DNA from 3 places in the Bradyrhizobium sp. 521_C7_N1_3 genome. Region 2 is predicted to be linked to each of the others. Evidence: riboswitches for the same ligand, from Rfam matches in the RefSeq annotation. Region 2 holds a riboswitch; each other region holds the start of a gene.
What was found. Region 2 has a riboswitch for cobalamin ahead of AB7008_RS18810 (DUF1636 family protein). Riboswitches for the same ligand answer to the same signal wherever they lie in the genome.

Region 1 (2,260 bases), 2.6 Mb from region 2:
CCTGGACCGATCAATTTCGAAATCCGTGAAACTGCGGAGAACTTTCAGATTCGATCTCAGCCAAGCGTGAGCAACCGCAGCTCGGCAAGGTAGACCAGGCCGGCAGAGACGGCGCTTGGATCCTGAGCAGCAGCCGCGGGGGCTCAAGTCACATCGACGACCTGTCCCGCTTAGGTTCGTCTGCTTCCGATAGTCGGCGATCTGCTGTCTGTAGTGGCCGATGCTCGGCGCATCCGGAGCCACGTCGCTCTTCCAATCGACGACCGCGTCGATGGCGCCGGCCTCGTCGAACGCGATCGCGTCAACCTGTCCGGAGAGCAGGACCTTGCCGCCTTCGTGAGTCTGGCTTCCGAACAACGGGAGCTCGGGGGCGAGACGCGGTCGCGGCGTCACGACGTCCGGAAGAGCGAGCGTCCGCAGCACCGTGGCGGTCAGTTCGACGGCGCTGATGCCCATCTTCGGATCCTCCGCCGGTTCGTGCCCCATCTGCCGGATCAGTTCCGCAGCCCGCGTTTCAAGTCCGCCCTGGCGTCGCAGGCTTCTCCGGTCAGCACCTCCTCGATTAGCTTGTGAAGGATGGTGCCACGCGTCGAACTTCTGAGAACGGCAGCAGGCTCCGCAGCGCCGGTTTCCGGAATTTCCCCGCTTTCGATCTTCGCTTCTGGCTCGTCCACCTGATCAAGTTCGCTCCGGCTCGGGCGACGCCAGATCACGGTCTTGCGCACATCGAAGATAGCGGTCGCCTCGGCGGCGAAGGTCTCGCGGGTCTGCCCGTTCTCTAGCGGCGTGACGTTCCTTTCCTTCGCGGTGCCGACGTCGTTCGGGTTGATCGCCGGGAGACCAGCCAGGCCCAAATCGACGAGCTTTGCCCAGCACTTGTCCGACAGGTCGGCGGAGTGCCTAGGCAGGATCAGCAGGTCGCGCGCCCGGGTCGCGGCCACGTACCAGAGGCGTACGCGCTCGCGCCGCTGCTGCTGCCGCGGTGACGGTGTTGCCCCACGGATTGGCCGAGGAGACAATCACGGATTGAGCAGTTGCGGAGGCTGTGCGGACGCCGATCCCGCTGCGGCGATCGAGGCCAGCACGATTCCTAGCGTCAATGCTGACCCGGACAGCCAGCGCTGTTTGAGCAGGATTGAAGTTGACGCCGAAACTCGCGCCGGCACGGCTACTACGTTTGAAATGAAAACGGTGATGACCACGGGCGAAACAAAAAGCCGTCACGCACATTCGCCGTGAGCGGCAGCCGTTCGCCCCGAATGCGGCAGATCTCGATCGGCTTTGCAACGTCTTGGAGCACCCCGCCCCTGCGTCAGTCCATGACCACGACCGGCAGCAAGGTTTCCTGGCTCGCGGGTTGACGCCTCCGACCACCTTCCCAGGTTCGAACGAACGAACCCAATGGCCCAACTGTCGTCGGCTCGCCGCTTACAGTTGCGGGGGCAGCTTCGGCCTTGTCCGTGAGGACGCACCGTATTCCCTTGATACGCCTTTCGGCGCTACCGATAACCAGACTGAAGGCCCCTCATAACCGAGTCAAGCAAGGGGCGTGAATCGAGTGCTGAGTGACACAACATGTGACAGTTTAGCCCGTCCTATTCGTGAGAGTGCGTTTTTCTAGTCCGATTGATGTGGCCGCACATCTGCTCTGACGAGGCGCACAGGATTGCCTTCGGCTTTTCACCGCCTGACGACCCGTACTTTGCAACGCGCTTGAGGGATAAGTTGGGCGAACGGGGGGCGGACGCCCCGCCGGTCAAGGACTGAGCGGCAGCAGCGCGCCGGGCAAGCCGCGGATCAGGTCGGCTTCGGGACATGCCGCGGCGAACGCAAGGCGAATGCGGCTCGTGGTCTCGACCACACGGGCAGCGAGTTTCAAGAGACTCCGCCTCGACGGCATTTGCGATGTTCGTTTCGATCTTCTCTAGCAAGATCGACCTGATCTGAGGATCGAGGGGCGACTCCGACGTCGAAAGCCCAGCCAAATGTCCCAGCTCTTTGATGCGGCCGTGATGGCCGGCTCGGGTGCCGTTTACATGTCTCAACCGTTCGCACAGTGTATCGAAGCCGGCTTGTCCGCCTATGATCGCCCTGCCTGTCGTGCTGAGCATGTCCGGTGTTAGCCCTGCGAGGTACTTCACGCTGACCCTGAACCGCGCGTCGCGATCTGCAAGGCAGAACGCCATTGCGACGATGGCGTCGAACAGCGCGGAATTCGAGAGGTCATGGTACTCCGCGGGGAGAAGCTTGCGCGCAGCCT
Region 2 (2,260 bases):
TCCTGCCTTGATCGCAGCTTCGTCGATATCGCCGTGCTCGCCGATCACGACGAGCTTCGACTGCCTGAGAGCCGCGCCCCAGGGCTTGTCGAACTGGTGGCGCACGCGCTCGCCGACCGCTTGCAGCAACAGGCGCATCGGCTTGCCCGCGACCGCAATATAGCCCTTGACGCGCAGCACGTTCTGCTCGCGCGAAAGACGCTGCACCGACGCGACCAGTGCGTCGATGTCGCTGACCTCCGGAAGATCGATCACGACGGAGGCGAAATCGTCGTGCTCGTGATCCTCCTCGCCGTCGTGATGCGAGGGGCGCGCGGCGAGATCGTTCTCTGCGGCCGCGCCGAGGCCGAGGATGACGCGCGCATCGATCGCGCCATCGGTGACGGATAGCATCGGCACCCGGCGCGGCATCTCGGCGGTGATGGCGGCCTTGGCGGCTTCGATCCCTGCGGTCCCCGCGAGATCAGCCTTGGTCAGCAGCACGATGTCGGCGCAGGCGATCTGGTCCTCGAACACTTCCGACAGCGGCGTCTCGTGATCGAGATTTTCATCCGCCGCGCGCTGCGCTTCCACCGCAGCCGGGTCCGGCGCAAAACGGCCGGCGGCGACAGCCTCGGCATCGGCGAGCGCGATCACGCCATCGACCGTGATCCGCGAGCGGATCTCCGGCCAGTCGAACGCCTTCAGCAGCGGCTTCGGCAGCGCCAGGCCGGAGGTCTCGATCAGGATGTGATCGGGCCGCACCGGCCGCGCCAAGAGCTTTTCCATGGTCGGAATGAAATCGTCCGCAACGGTGCAGCAGATGCAGCCATTGGCGAGCTCGACGATGTTCTCCGCCGGGCAATTCGCATCGGCGCAGGATTTCAGGATCTCGCCGTCGACACCCTCGCTGCCGAATTCGTTGACGAGCACCGCGAGCTTCTTGCCATCGGGGTTTGCGAGCAGATGCTGGATCAGCGTCGTCTTGCCGGAGCCGAGAAAACCCGTGACCACCGTGACAGGGACTTTTGCGAGCGAGTTCATTCGGCGGCCTCCGGCACAACGGCAATGGGGGGAATGCGGGCAAGCGACTGCTTGCGGAAGATTTCGGGACGGCTGCGCCAGGGCACGAGGCCGTCGGGCGCGGCGGCATAGGCCGCAGCACCCGCGACCACATCGCTCGCATTGGCCTCTGACAGACGGCCATAGACATAGGACCAGCGGCCGGGCGCGCTGAGCGCAACCGAGCAACCCTGGCTGCACGCTGACAGGCATTCAACGGGAACCACATTGACGCCCTCGGGAACGCCGGCGTCGAGGATCGCACCATGCAGGCGCTTGCCGGGCGTCGCCTCACCCTCGTCGAGCGTCTGGCCGGCACGGCAGGTAATACAGACGTGAAGTGTGACGGTCATCGCCTCTTCCAGGATAAACAGCGGGAGGCGAAGAGGCACACGGACCATTCCCCCGAAGGTCCGTTTCCCCGTCGCGGAACACCCCGTCCGCCGGTCCAAAACTCGTCCGCGCTGGCAGGTCTCCCGGCTTGCGGAGCAGGGCTTTTGGCCCTTCGATCCCCGCCTTCCCGATCCCCTGGGGGATCAGTGGCTTCGGGCATCTCTCCGGTCACGGTCGCGGGGGCGGCTGCAGTTTGGACCCGAATCTTGTCGATTCGGACCCTATCGCATTCCCTCTTCGCCTGTCATAGGACAGGAACCAACGCCGGGCCACCATTTGCCCCCGGCCGCCTCTTGTCAAGCCGAAGGACCCTGTCAGATGACGCCTGAACCGGATACCCAAACGGCCGAGGAAACCGACGCCCGCCACGCTGCGAAAATGGCGAAAATCAAGGCCGCCCGCGACAAGATCATGGCGACCAAGAGCGGCGAAAAGGGCCTCATCATCGTCCATACCGGCGCCGGCAAGGGCAAGTCCTCCTCCGCCTTCGGCATGATCGTCCGCTGTGTCGCCCATGGCTTCCCCTGCGCGGTCGTGCAGTTCATCAAGGGCGCGTGGGACACCGGCGAGCGGCGCCTGCTCACCGGCCATTTCGGCGAGCTCTGCCAGTTCCATGCGATGGGGGAAGGTTTCACCTGGGAGACGCAGGATCGCGCCCGCGACATCGCCGCGGCGCAGGCCGGCTGGGCGAAGGCCAAGGAGCTGATATCAGATCCCAATCTGCGCATGGTCGTGCTCGACGAGATCAACATCGCGCTGCGCTACGACTATCTCGACATCGCCGAGGTCGTCGACTTCCTGAAAACGCACAAGCCGCCGATGACGC
Region 3 (2,260 bases), 1.8 Mb from region 2:
GCCAGGCGAGGCAGATTAAAAATCCGACCACGCTAAGCCATAGCGCGGGTCTTCCAGGCATTCTCTTCATAACCCTCGGCCTATCGCGTTTCATCCAAATATCTTGTGAAGCAGGCAACCTCGAACCTGCTATGCCATCGCAAGAAGTTTACGGGGATGCACCCGCTAGCTGTCCCGCGCGAGCAGGCGCTCCCCTCTATGTCATGCGCAGCTAACTTCCCCGGCAGCGACTGCGTCAATTGGCTGAGCTGGACCTGCCCAGAGGAGGAGACTGGGCATTCCGAGGGTCTGCATTCTTCGTGCCAGGCAATAGGCGGAAAATTTCACGGAGTTTGTGTCACTCTTGTCGACTTTCCGACCTTTGCATGTTTTCGATGTTTCTGTTTGGCGTATCCGCCGCAGCTTGTGCATCCATGTCCCGCACCGGATATTTAGCAGAAGAGTTGAACGCCTCGATGCCGGATGCCTGTGGACGGAAGTGGGTTTGCCGCCATTGAGCTGTGTGGTTCGCTATCGTGCCGCCCGCGTTCGAGCTGCGTGATTGCCAAGCACCAAGCCGGCTTGATCCCAGCTCTGAAGTCTGGGTGGCACGCAAATCAACCCCTCGCCAGTTGCTAAATTTCGCCACGTGCCTTGGCCTATTCGCCGCAGATCCTTTAGTTGAGCGAAGAGCTGGCTAGCTGAGGTGCTGGGCGAACCTCTGGAAATCGCAAAGCCGCATTGAAAGCGCTCTGATATAACGTCGGTACTCCCGCCGGCAGGCTGCTTCTGTCCCTTTCATCAATTTAGCGTGCGGCTCCGCCTCAAGGCAGCTCCGATGCTTATCCGGCATCTGAGAAGGATATGTCTGATTATGACATCTCTGATGAGAGAATGTTTCTAGATGGTGAAGTCACAGAGATGCACGGTCATTCGGCTAGCGGATGTCGCAGATTAGCTTGCACATAATCTGAGAGGTTGACGGAAGAGTTCTCCTGCCGATAATCCAAGTCGTCGAGGTTCTCCGGTTCCCATTGATCCGGAGCTAAGAGGGAAGCCGGTGCAAATGCCGGCTCTGCCCCCGCAACTGTGAGCGGCGAGCCGCTGTCCGACGATGTCGCTGAAGCCTGCACGGCTTCGGGAAGGCCGGACAGCAGCGATGACCAGCAAGCCAGGAGACCGGCCCCGACAATATATTGGTCCACGGGCGGGGTGTCTCGGTGGTGCGCCAAGCAGCCGTCGCACGCGCGACTTCTCCTGCCTGCGTCCGCCATGGCCTTTGTCCCCAACAGGGGTTAACGCTATGTCTCCTCTCTCTCTTCCAGTTGCTACGCTCGGAACGCCACGCATCGGCCCAAGGCGTGAGCTCAAGCTCGCTCTAGAAAGCTACTGGGCTGGAAAGATTAGTGAACAGCAGTTGCACGAAGACGCATTCGGCCTACGCGCAGCGAACTGGGCTCGTCAAAAATCGCTCGGCGTCACGATCATTCCGTCAAACGACTTCTCGCTGTATGATCAGGTGCTCGATACAAGCGTCATGGTTGGCGCAATCCCGGAGATCTACGCCGCGAACGGAGAATCCGTTTCGCTCCAAACGTACTTCGCCATGGCCCGCGGATCGCAATGCGGCGAGCAGGATGCGAGTTGCGCCCAGAGCCCGCGGGGATCTGGCGTGCCCGCGCAGGAAATGACCAAGTGGTTCGATACCAACTACCACTACATGGTTCCTGAGTTTTACCGGGGACAGGCGTTCAGACTGTGCTCTCGCAAACCCGTCGAAGAGTATGAGGAAGCGAGGGCTCTTGGCTTTCAGACCCGCCCTGTCCTGATCGGGCCGGTCACATTTTTAAAGCTCGGCAAGAGTACCGATAGTGCGTTCCAGCCCCTCTCTCTCCTCGATGATCTGATACCCGTCTATATCGACCTTCTGCATGAATTAGCCAAACGAGGGGCAAGTTGGGTTCAGTTTGACGAGCCCTGCCTGGTCCTTGATCTGGATGAGGCGGCGCGAAATTCGTTGCTGCACGCCTATAACCGGTTCGCAAAGGAGGGACCCGCTATCAAGATCATGCTTGCGAGCTATTTCGGCGCCCTAGGCGACAATCTGGATACTGCCCTGAGCCTGCCAATTTCCGGTCTGCACGTCGATTTGGTTCGAGCGCCAGAACTATTGGATCAGATCGTTGCTGACGGCCGAAGTGATCTCGTCATGTCGCTCGGTGTCATCGACGGCCGGAATGTGTGGCGGTCGAACTTGCCGTCGCTCCGTCAGCGGCTGAAG

Region 1: it holds a riboswitch for cobalamin, as region 2 does, so the genes downstream of both, AB7008_RS06960 (hypothetical protein) here and AB7008_RS18810 (DUF1636 family protein) in region 2, are expected to answer to the same signal.
Region 3: it holds a riboswitch for cobalamin, as region 2 does, so the genes downstream of both, metE (5-methyltetrahydropteroyltriglutamate--homocysteine S-methyltransferase) here and AB7008_RS18810 (DUF1636 family protein) in region 2, are expected to answer to the same signal.

The regions. Positions count from the first base shown of each region.
Region 1 covers NZ_CP197232.1:1,507,709-1,509,968, forward strand. The annotation lists gene AB7008_RS06955 (hypothetical protein) at 1-93, shown strand, start outside; gene AB7008_RS06960 (hypothetical protein) at 495-941, opposite strand; cobalamin riboswitch at 1,318-1,519, opposite strand; gene AB7008_RS06965 (transposase) at 1,757-1,879, opposite strand.
Region 2 covers NZ_CP197232.1:4,102,918-4,105,177, reverse strand. The annotation lists gene cobW (cobalamin biosynthesis protein CobW) at 1-1,023, opposite strand, end outside; gene AB7008_RS18810 (DUF1636 family protein) at 1,020-1,394, opposite strand; cobalamin riboswitch at 1,491-1,712, opposite strand; gene cobO (cob(I)yrinic acid a,c-diamide adenosyltransferase) at 1,753-2,260, shown strand, end outside.
Region 3 covers NZ_CP197232.1:2,303,339-2,305,598, forward strand. The annotation lists gene AB7008_RS10375 (hypothetical protein) at 338-628, opposite strand; cobalamin riboswitch at 980-1,181, shown strand; gene metE (5-methyltetrahydropteroyltriglutamate--homocysteine S-methyltransferase) at 1,283-2,260, shown strand, end outside.